DNA from 3 places in the Bacillus sp. DU-106 genome. Region 1 is predicted to be linked to each of the others. Evidence: riboswitches for the same ligand, from Rfam matches in the RefSeq annotation. Region 1 holds a riboswitch; each other region holds the start of a gene.
What was found. Region 1 has a riboswitch for thiamine pyrophosphate ahead of tenA (thiaminase II). Riboswitches for the same ligand answer to the same signal wherever they lie in the genome.
Positions count from the first base shown of each region.

Region 1 (4,467 bases):
CAAGAGGCGCTGCAGCTGCAGCTTTAAAAGATGTAATAAACTTATATCGAAAAGATTTGTAAGACCGTACCGCCCTTTATAAAAAATACATATGCCGTGGACCTTTTGAGAATGAAATAAATATGCAAAAATGATTGCAGGGGGTAAGAAATTGTTTAAGGATTTTAAAGTTGTTAAAGAACGTCCCGTTTATATTCAATTGAAAGATTATTTGAAGAAAATGATTATGAAAGGGCATTTGCTCGGGGATCAAAAAATCCCATCAACAAGGGAACTAAGTGAATTACTAAGTGTGAGTAGAAACACTGTACTCGCTGCTTATGCAGATTTAGAGCAAGAAGGACTCATTTATGCAGTTAAAGGAAAAGGGAACTTTGTTGCCAAGGTGGATATATCTAACACTTCGTCTGTTGAAATAGATTGGAAAAATAAACTTAATACAGTGACCGCATTAGCGGACGAATTAGATTTAATGAAACATGGTGTTCGTTGGGAAAAGGGAATGATTGTTTTTAATAGTATAGCCCCGGATGAGAAGCTATTTGATGTTGAAAATTTCAAAAGAGCTTTTCTTACTCGTATGTCCATTGAAGGGGACATCGTATTGAACTACGGATATGCAAAGGGATATAGACCGTTAATGAATTATTTACTTCATTACATGGAAATGAAAGGTGTAGACATTTCGAATAAAGATATTCTAATTACAAATGGATTTACAGAAGGATTGGATATTGTACTCTCTTCTTTATCAAAAAAATCCGGTCGTGTCATTTGTGAGAATCCAACTCACCATGCTGCACTTAAGCTTTTCCGTTTACATGGACTTGAAGTTCATGGGATTGATATGCATGAGGATGGTATTGATACGAATGAAGTTGAAAAAAGTTTGCGTGAAAAAGATTTTGATTTTGCTTATTTAATTCCTTCTTATCATAATCCAACCGGTATTGTTACGAGTTCAGAGAAAAGAACGGAATTGATGAGGTTATTCTCAAAATACAACGTTCCTATTATAGAGGACGGATTTAATGAAGAATTACGTTATTCAGGTTCACATTTAGCTCCATTATTAACTTTTGCGGGAGCTGGCAATAATGTGATTTATATTAGTAGCTTTTCAAAGGTGCTTTTCCCTGGTTTACGTGTAGGCTGGATTATTGCAGATAAAGAGCTGATTCATTATTTAGAAAGCGTAAAAAGAGCAAGAACGATTCACACATCTACGCTAGATCAAGCTGTTCTGTTTCAATATTTACATGAGGGATATTTTGAAAAATATTTAAAAAAGGCAAGATCTGTTTATAAGAAAAAATATGAGTTAGCTGTCGGGGCATGTAACCAGTACATTCCTTTTAAAAGAATGACTGGAGATGGTGGACTTCATTTATTTATAGAGCTAGAAGAGCATATGAATGCCCGCACACTTTTACAAAAGTGTTATGAGAAAGGCGTTACGTTTTCACCTGGAGATGTTTTTTACTCTGATGGAGAAGGAGCAAACACTTTCCGATTAGGGTTTTCGCGCTTGAAAGAAGAAGAAATAGTTCGTGGAATTAAAATAATTGGTGATACATTAAAAAATGAAATTTGGAGTTGAGAAAATGAAAATCGGTGTTATTATGGGCGGGGTATCGTCTGAAAAACAAGTTTCAATTATGACGGGGAATGAAATGATTGCTCATTTAGATAAAAATAAGTATGAAATAGTTCCAATTACATTAAACGAAAAAATGGATTTAATTGAAAAAGCGAAAGACATTGACTTTGCATTGCTCGCATTACACGGAAAATACGGAGAAGATGGGACAGTTCAAGGAACACTGGAGAGTTTAGGGATTCCTTATAGCGGAAGTAATATGTTATCTAGCAGTATATGTATGGATAAAAATATTTCGAAAAAGATTTTACGTTATGAAGGTGTAGAAACACCAGATTGGATTGAACTTACAAAAATGGAGGATCTAAATCTTGATGAGTTAGATAAGTTAGGATTTCCATTAGTGGTAAAACCAAACTCTGGCGGATCGAGTGTCGGGGTGAAAATCGTTTACAATAAAAATGAATTGATCTCAATGCTAGAAACTGTATTCGAATGGGATTCTGAAGTAGTAATTGAGAAGTATATAAAAGGTGATGAAATTACATGTTCTATTCTGGATGGAAAACAGTTACCTATAGTTTCAATTCGACATGCAGCCGAGTTCTTTGATTACAATGCAAAATATGATGATACTAGTACCGTTGAGGAAGTTATCGAACTTCCAGCAGAAATTAAGGAACGTGTAAATAAAGCTTCACTGACTTGTTATAAAGCATTAAAATGTAGTGTTTATGCAAGAGTTGATATGATGGTGAAGGACGGAATTCCATATGTAATGGAAATTAATACATTACCAGGGATGACACAATCAAGCCTATTGCCCAAAAGTGCAGAAGCAGCGGGAATTAGTTATAGCAAACTATTAGATATGATTATTGAAACATCATTAAAAGTTAGAAAAGAAGAAGGGTTTTAAGGAGATTATATAACGAATTTTTTTGACAGTTTCACGAAGTATGCTATGATGAATACATTATAAAAACAAAATATTTATCCACTAGGGGGGCCTTTTATAGGCTGAGATCAAATGTGATTTTGAGACTCTTAGTACCTGATCTGGTTAATGCCAGCGTAGGGAAGTGGGAAAGACGTTGCTATTTAATGAGTAAATAAATACTGTCAATTTCACTTTCTTTACGCCTGTAAAGAAAGTTTTTTTATTTTACAGCTTTAATAATTGTGGATAAATACTTATATTTTATACATTATTGGAGGGATTTAAATGACTTTTTCACAATCATTACGTAAAGAAGTAGATTCAATTTGGGAAGCGAGTTTTAACCATCCTTTTGTAAAAAAACTTGGTGAAGGAACATTAGATTTAGCTAGTTTTCGCTATTATGTGCTTCAAGATTCATATTATTTGAGTCATTTTGCTAGAGTACAAACTTTAGGAGCTGCAAAAGCTCTTGAATTAGAGACGACAGCTCGTATGGCACATCATGCTCAAAATACATATGAGGCCGAGTTATCTTTACATGAGAATTTTGCTAAAAAACTAGGGATAACGAAAGAAGAAAAAGATAATTTTATTCCTGCGCCAACTGCATATGCGTATACTTCACATATGTATCGTGCTGCGTATGAAGGGCATTTAGGAGATACCATTGCAGCAATTTTACCTTGCTATTGGTTGTATTATGAAATTGGCGAACGCTTAAAAGAGTGCCAGCCGGAAGAGCCAATTTATAACGAATGGATTTCTGCTTATGGATCTGATTGGTTCCGTACGCTAGTTGAAGAACAAATTACACGTTTAGATACTATCGCTGAAAAAGTAACAGAGGCAGACCGCAAACGTATGAAACAGCATTTTATTATTAGCAGTCAATATGAATATTCATTTTGGGAAATGGCTTATACATTAGAAAAGTGGCCAGTGGATACAGACGTAAAAGACGTAATTGGATAAAGAATAGAAGTAATGTTATAGATAGGTCTGGATCATACCTATCTATATATTTTTTCTTGTCAAATTTGCGTAAAGTTATTAGTGCTACGGATATGGCGAAATAGAATATCGATAATTTAGCTCATTTACTTGTCTACGCATTAACTGGATAAACTTCTGTCACATTTATTTTACAATTAAAGAACGTAAATGTTGGTGGTATGAAGTTAAATAAGAAAAGAAACCCGAGCTATTAGCTGTAACGGAGTTGTTTTTTCTTCGCAGGAATTCCTAAATTATCATGGAGTGTTGTTAATACGATATGCAAATATGCATATCGTATTTTTTTGAGTTCTTTATGTGTTAAAATTAGATATAAAGATATAGAAATATAAAGAAGCAAAAGCAGGAATATCCAATGAATTTTGAGAGGTGTTATATGTTTACAAATAAGAAATTAATTCGATTTGGTTTATCGTTGTTTGTATTTTTAGGGATAATTAATTTTACAATCAGCTATTTCCAAACATATCTTGAAACAGCAGCAGATATTAAATGGGTAATTCCAGAAATTTGGAAAACTATTTTGCTAGATGTTCCTCAAGGTATACTTGTTCTTTTAGGCGCAATTGCTTTATATGATTTCACAAAAGAGGCATCACAAAAAGACGCATCAATCTAAGTGTGTCTTTTTTCAATTAGCAATTTCATAGAGAGTTTTGCTGGAGAAATAGAATGAAAAGCCCTAATTAGGGCTTTTTTTGTTGGAATTTCATATCCGTCATAGAAACCGGTCACTTGGAGGTGTTATAGCGAAAGCCATTTACAGTACAGAAAAATCTAAGCAGCAGACGGAAATATATAGGACATGGCATCATAATTATTGAGAAATTAATTGAACTTAGTAAGTATGAAGATATGACGCTAGAATTCATATTTTTAAATTTTTATTTATCCCGCTATTTGCCGGGCA
Region 1 covers NZ_CP026607.1:2,470,939-2,475,405, forward strand. The annotation lists gene C3Y97_RS12585 (homoserine dehydrogenase) at 1-62, shown strand, start outside; gene pdxR (MocR-like pyridoxine biosynthesis transcription factor PdxR) at 152-1,600, shown strand; gene C3Y97_RS12595 (D-alanine--D-alanine ligase) at 1,605-2,519, shown strand; TPP riboswitch at 2,593-2,698, shown strand; gene tenA (thiaminase II) at 2,826-3,515, shown strand; gene C3Y97_RS12610 (DUF3937 domain-containing protein) at 3,913-4,176, shown strand.

Region 2 (3,346 bases), 2.1 Mb from region 1:
AGAAGTTGCTCTTTTACGTCATCAGTTACATCATCATCTTCAAAGCGATTTTCATATACTTCTTTCCAACCGGCATGTAGAATTGTTTTTCCGCGCGCAATGAACGTTTCATTGCCAACCTTTGTGCGTAACGTTAGTTGCTCATATTCGAATGCCGGGAATAACACAGCTAAGAAACGTTTTACAACTAAATCATAAATTTTGCGTTCTTTATCTGTGAATGCTGAGAAGTTAACGTATCCTTCTGTTGGAATAATCGCATGATGATCGCTTACTTTACTATCATCAACAAATGATTTGTTAGGTTTGATAGGCTTTTGTAATACTTTATGTGCGAAGGGACGGTATTCTCCAACACCACATGCTTTTAGACGTTCTGGAAGTGTTCCAACGATATCAGATGAAATGTAGCGTGAATCTGTACGAGGGTACGTTAGTACTTTATGCTGTTCATACAATTTTTGCATAATATTTAATGTTTCTTTAGCAGAGTAACCGAACTTTTTATTCGCATCACGTTGCAATTCAGTTAAATCGTAAAGACCAGGAGAGAATGACTTCTTCTGTTTCTTATCAATTTCCAAAACAGTAGCATTTTGTTTATCTAAACGTTTTACAATACCATCGATTTTTTCTTTATTAAAACTACGGCTATTGCCATTTGCATCTTGCCAAGTAAGTTTGAGCTTCTCCATTGTTTGAGCTTCGATGCCGTAGTAAGTTTGTGCTTTGAAGTTCTTTATTTCATCCTCACGACTAGCAATCATAGCAACAGTAGGGGTTTGTACACGGCCGCAATTTAACTGGGCATTAAAGCGAGTCGTTAAAGCACGAGTTGCATTAAGACCGATATACCAGTCAGCTTCTGAACGCGCAACTGCTGAAGCGTATAAATTGTCATAGGCTTTACCTGGTTTTAAATTTGCAAAACCATCTTTAATTGCTTTATCGGTTACAGAAGAAATCCATAAACGTTTGATTGGTTTATTTAGCTTAACTTTATCGATAATCCAGCGTGCGACTAATTCCCCTTCACGTCCAGCGTCTGTTGCTACAATAATTTCATTTACATCTTTTCTAAGTAGCTGACTTTTTACAGCATTAAATTGTTTACCAGTTTGTTTAATAACCGTTAATTTCAAACGCTCAGGTAGCATCGGTAAATCTTCTAAATTCCACTTTTTATATTTCACATCATAACTTTCTGGATCTGCTAATGTAACGAGATGACCTAAAGCCCAAGTTACAATATATTTACTACCTTCAAGATAGCCGTTTCCTTTTTTATCACACTTCAGTACACGAGCAATATCTCGTGCAACGGAAGGTTTTTCAGCGATTACAACGCTTTTTGACATATTAAAAACATCCTTTCAAATTTCCATAAGTTAAATATAGCATACATCTTCTTGAGATTCAGTTTCGCTCCATATTTCAGCTGTTTTTAATGGAGTTAACAAAATCCCAACTGATTAAAGTTTCACTTTATCAGTTGCCTCTATATCAAATAGAAAAGTAAAGAACTTGTTATTTTACTAGAATAAGAGTAGACTTTGAAGTAGATGAATAAGAAACACATGGGAGTTTGTGGATACAAACTGAGAGTATGGCTACTAGTCCGTCATTGACCATTTGAACCTGTTGGATAATGCCAGCGTAGGGAGAGTGTAAAAGCACATATTCAGGCACTTTGCGTACGCGCAAAGTGTCTTTTTGTGTATCTCCCATCATTATAGTTAGGAGATGAAAAGGATGAATATGAAAGAAATTAGTAAAGTAGTGGATTTGGTGAGAGAATCTAATCCGCTTGTTCATAATATTACAAATGTTGTTGTAACAAATTTTACTGCTAACGGTTTGTTGGCACTTGGGGCATCGCCTGTAATGGCGTATGCGAAAGAAGAAGTAGCAGAAATGGCTAGCATTGCTGGAGCGTTAGTATTAAATATGGGGACACTTCGTCCTGAAGAAGTAGAAGCGATGTTACTCGCGGGTAAATCAGCAAATGCGAACAATGTGCCAGTACTATTTGATCCAGTTGGTGCAGGAGCAACTTCGTATCGAACAGAAGTTGCGAGACATATTCCGGCTGAAATTGAGTTAGCAATTATCCGCGGAAATGCAGCTGAAATAGCAAATGTTATTAATGAGAAATGGGAAATTAAAGGGGTAGACGCTGGTACTGGAAATGGCAATGTTGTAAGTATTGCAAGGCAGGCAGCAGATGAACTAAATACAGTTGCGGTCATTACTGGAAAAGAAGATGTTGTTACAGATGGAAAGAGAACTATTGTTATTCGAAATGGTCACCCTATTTTAACGAAAGTTACGGGAACAGGTTGTTTACTAACTTCTGTAATAGGAGCATTTGTAGCAGTGGAAAAAGATTATGTAAAAGCAGCAGTAGCAGCATTAACGTTTTATGGTGTAGCTTCGGAACTGGCAGCTGCTAAGACCGTGGAAAAGGGACCTGGTAGTTTCCAAATTGAATTTTTAAATCAGTTAGCGAATACTACTTCTAGTGATATTGAGAAGTATGGAAAGATTGAGGAGTTAGAGTAAGAGGGAGTGAAAGAAATGGCACGCATTGAAATAGATAAAATGTCTAAGCTATTGCAAGTGTATTTTATTATGGGAAGTAATAACTGCACGAGGGATCCTTTAGCTGTATTGAAAGAAGCGTTAGATGGTGGAGTGACAATTTTTCAGTTTCGCGAGAAGGAGGAAGGTTCTTTAATCGGAGAAGATAGAGTGCGCTTTGCAAAAGAATTGCAAACGCTTTGTAAGGAATATAGTGTTCCTTTCATTGTAAATGATGATGTAGAATTAGCCATTGAATTAGATGCAGATGGTGTTCATGTAGGACAAGATGATGAAGGAATTACATCTGTTCGTGAAAAAATGGGAGATAAAATTATCGGCGTATCTGCTCATACAATTGAAGAAGCACGCTTTGCAATCGAAAATGGAGCAGATTATTTAGGCGTTGGACCTATTTTCCCAACGAGTACGAAAAAAGATACGAAAGCGGTTCAAGGAACGAAAGGATTAGCCTATTTTAGAGAACAAGGAATTACAGTGCCAATCGTTGGTATTGGTGGGATTACAATTGAAAATACAGCGGCAGTTATAGAAGCGGGTGCGGACGGTGTTTCAGTTATTTCAGCAATTAGTTTAGCTGAATCTGCGTATGAAAGTACGAGAAAATTAGCTGAAGAAGTAAAGAGAAGTTTGTAGGGAAGGACGTGTAGTATTTTAAGTGCTACATGGAGAAATAGACTGCCCCAAAATTTAAACAAACATTTGATTAAAAAAGCACAAACCTTTTTAAATAAAGGTTTGTGCT
Region 2 covers NZ_CP026607.1:413,365-416,710, forward strand. The annotation lists gene topB (DNA topoisomerase III) at 1-1,358, opposite strand, end outside; TPP riboswitch at 1,568-1,680, shown strand; gene thiM (hydroxyethylthiazole kinase) at 1,753-2,562, shown strand; gene thiE (thiamine phosphate synthase) at 2,578-3,237, shown strand.
Region 2: linked by a shared signal. The riboswitch ahead of thiM (hydroxyethylthiazole kinase) and the one ahead of tenA (thiaminase II) in region 1 are both predicted to bind thiamine pyrophosphate.

Region 3 (3,346 bases), 1.7 Mb from region 1:
ACCTATTAAAACGACGTATAACGTTGCAGGTAAATGAACTGTAAATAATATGTCTTTTAGTTTCCATATCTTCATTACAATCGCAGACGGTGACGGTAAAATGTACATCTCATCTACAATTCTTGCTCCTATTTCCCACACAGCTAGTAAAATACTAGAAAGTGTAATAGCAGGAACTAATTCTTTCAATCGGTTCATCACACAAGTACCTGCCTTTGTAACATACTAAGAAGCTCATCTTTCAGCGCTAATACTTCCGGTTTATATAAATCTTTTCGTGTTCTGTTATGATCAAGCGGTACAGTCCGCTCAGTCAAAGTCGTTATCGGCTGCTGTTCCACTACTAAAACTCTGTTTGAAAGAAATAACGCTTCTTCAACATCATGAGTAATGAATAAAATTGTTTTTTCCCACTCTTGCCATTGTTCAAACAACCATTCTTGCAAAGAGGTCTTCGTTAAAGCATCCAACGCACTAAATGGTTCATCTAACAGCAATATCTCCCCGCCTGTTAATAAAGTTCGAATAAAAGATACACGTTGTCTCATCCCACCAGATAAATCTTTCGGATATTTTTGCTCATACCCTTGCAAACCAAATTTATGTAACAGTTCCTTTGCCTTTACTTCTGCTTCTTTCTTCTGTACACCTTGGCACTCTAGCGGCAGGGCAGCATTCTCAATAATTGTTCTCCACGGCAAAAGCATATCTTTTTGCGGCATATATCCTACAGGATGGTTCTTTGTTTCTGTCAATTCTATCTGTCCAGTACTTACCTTTTCTAGACCTGTAATAAGGCGAAATAAAGTACTTTTTCCACATCCACTCGGTCCGATAATACTGACAAACTCTTTCTCATATATAGAAGCATTTAATTCATGGATGATTGGTTTCTCATCGTAATGAAAAGAAACATTATGAAACTGTAGTATGTTCTTGCTCCTCAAATCCCCACATCTCCTTACGATAGGACATATCCCAGAATAAATATTCAAATCGACTGGAATATAAGAAGATCTCCTCTAATCTTTCTAGTTCTTTCTCAGACTTTCCAACTGCCATTTCATTTAATAAATCTATTAACCAAATACAAAGATTACCGTATTCTTCCGAACTATATCCTTGAATCCACTCACCAAAAAACTCATGATCTCTTGCTCCAGGAATATCATTTAAACGCTTTCCAATTTCCCAATAGCTCCACATACATGGAAGAAGCGCTGCTATTAATTCCGCAAGTGTGCCATTTTGAGATACAGACATCATGTAATTTGTATAAGCTAAATTTTTAGCAGATGGTTTCGCAGACTCTATCTCCTCTATAGAAATTCCAAGTCTTTTTGCATATTGTTTATGGATTGTCATTTCGCCATTTAATATACCATCAATTTGTTCAGCGAACTTTCCCATTACTTGTGGATTCGTTGCTTTTACAACACCAATCGCATATAACTTTGCATAATCTAGCAGATATAAATAATCTTGAATAATATAATACTGGAATTTATCTTTTTCTAACGTGCCATCTCCCATACCCACTACAAACGGATGATTATGACTCATCTCCCAAACCGGTTGCACAGTTTCTAATAATCTATCGCAAAATTTCATTTCTCTATCCCCTTTCAATATATGTATCTAAATAAAAAACCACTTCTATATATAAGAAGTGGTTACAGCAAATAAAGTTATACATTTATTCGATGTTCCACTTCCCTTCGCTAGTATTACCTAGATCAGGTGTTGTAAGGGTTAAGGATTATTCCTCTCTCAGCAAGTCAAGCACCCCTAGTGGTTTCAATATGAAATTTTCAAATAAAAAAGCCCCGTTTCTATACGCAAAGAAACGGGGACTCATTGTTAGTGTCCGAATTGCTTCCCTACGCTAGCATAATCTAGATCAGGTAATAAAAAGGATCAAAGGCTTACGGCCTACTCTCAGCTGGCAACACCAGCTCTCCTAGCAAACTATAAAATTATCACTGTCAGTATAACACCCTAATAAGACATCATCAACTTTTTTAATTTTCTTAATTATCAACATAATATCAAAATTATACAATACATACATTCTATTTTAGAAAATAAAACCCCAATTAATTGTATAAAAAGGAATCATTATCCTCAAAAAATTTATTTTTATATTGATTTCATATTACATTTATGTGAATACCCCCACTATATTATATCTTTATACTATAATAAAATTACAACTATACAACTAGAGGAGGTCTCTATTCCATGAATATGAAAGCTACTGCTTTAACAGCAACTACTGTAGCGATTGCTTCTTTACTTCCTTCTATGGGTGAAACAAATGTACAAAAAGCAAACGCTGAACAATTATCTAATATTAAAACTGGGTATGTCAAAGTCGATCAAGTAGCATTACATACAGAAGATAACGTAAAAAGCACATCAATTGATACAATTCGCTTTAATACAAAAGTGAACATCATTGAAACAACTAATGGTTGGTATAAAGTATCTGTTCATAATAAAGTAGGTTATGTACAAAAAGATGCTATTTTACTAAAAAACAAACTTCAATCTAATGATCAATACATCGTTAATGCTAATGCATTAAACGTTCGCTCTGAACCTAATTTAGAATCTTCCATTTTAGATGTATTACCAAATGGTAAGTTTATTACCGTTCAAGAAGATCAAGGCGAATGGTATAAAATATCACATAATGGCCAAACAGGTTACGTACAAAAAGCATTCATCTCTAATGGTTCACAACCCTTAGTAAAAGGAATCACCGTTCAAAATAATACAAAATATACTGTTGCAACACCTAATCTAAATGTACGTAGCACCGCTAGTACAAGTAGCGCTCTACTCGGTTCATTACAAAACGGTACTCAAGTACAAGTAGTAGAAACTGTAGGTACTTGGTATAAAATTCGTTTTGGCACAGGATACGGATATGTAGCAAAACACTATGTAGTACAAAATCAACCACAAGCTAAAACAGATCAGCCTTCATCAATTCCAGCTGCTTTCAAATTCCCCGCTCAAGGAAGAATTAGCTCAACCTTTGATATACGCTGGGAACAAATGCATTATGGTATAGATATTGCCGCTCCAGGAAACGTCTCTATCCAAGCTGCTGCTGCAGGTAAAGTTGTGAAATCTTATTATTCAGCTAGCTATGGCAATGTTGTTTTCATTGCGCATCAAATCAATGGGAAATTATATACAACTGTTTATGCTCATATGAAGGATCGCACTGTACAAGCTGGTGATCAAGTACAGACTGGACAATTAATAGGTCATATGGGAAACACAGGTCATTCATACGGGCAACATCTTCATTTTGAATTACATAATGGAGAATGGA
Region 3 covers NZ_CP026607.1:738,238-741,583, reverse strand. The annotation lists gene C3Y97_RS03855 (ABC transporter permease) at 1-198, opposite strand, end outside; gene C3Y97_RS03850 (ABC transporter ATP-binding protein) at 198-947, opposite strand; gene tenA (thiaminase II) at 916-1,611, opposite strand; TPP riboswitch at 1,697-1,800, opposite strand; TPP riboswitch at 1,861-1,972, opposite strand; gene C3Y97_RS03840 (SH3 domain-containing protein) at 2,242-3,346, shown strand, end outside.
Region 3: linked by a shared signal. The riboswitch ahead of tenA (thiaminase II) and the one ahead of tenA (thiaminase II) in region 1 are both predicted to bind thiamine pyrophosphate.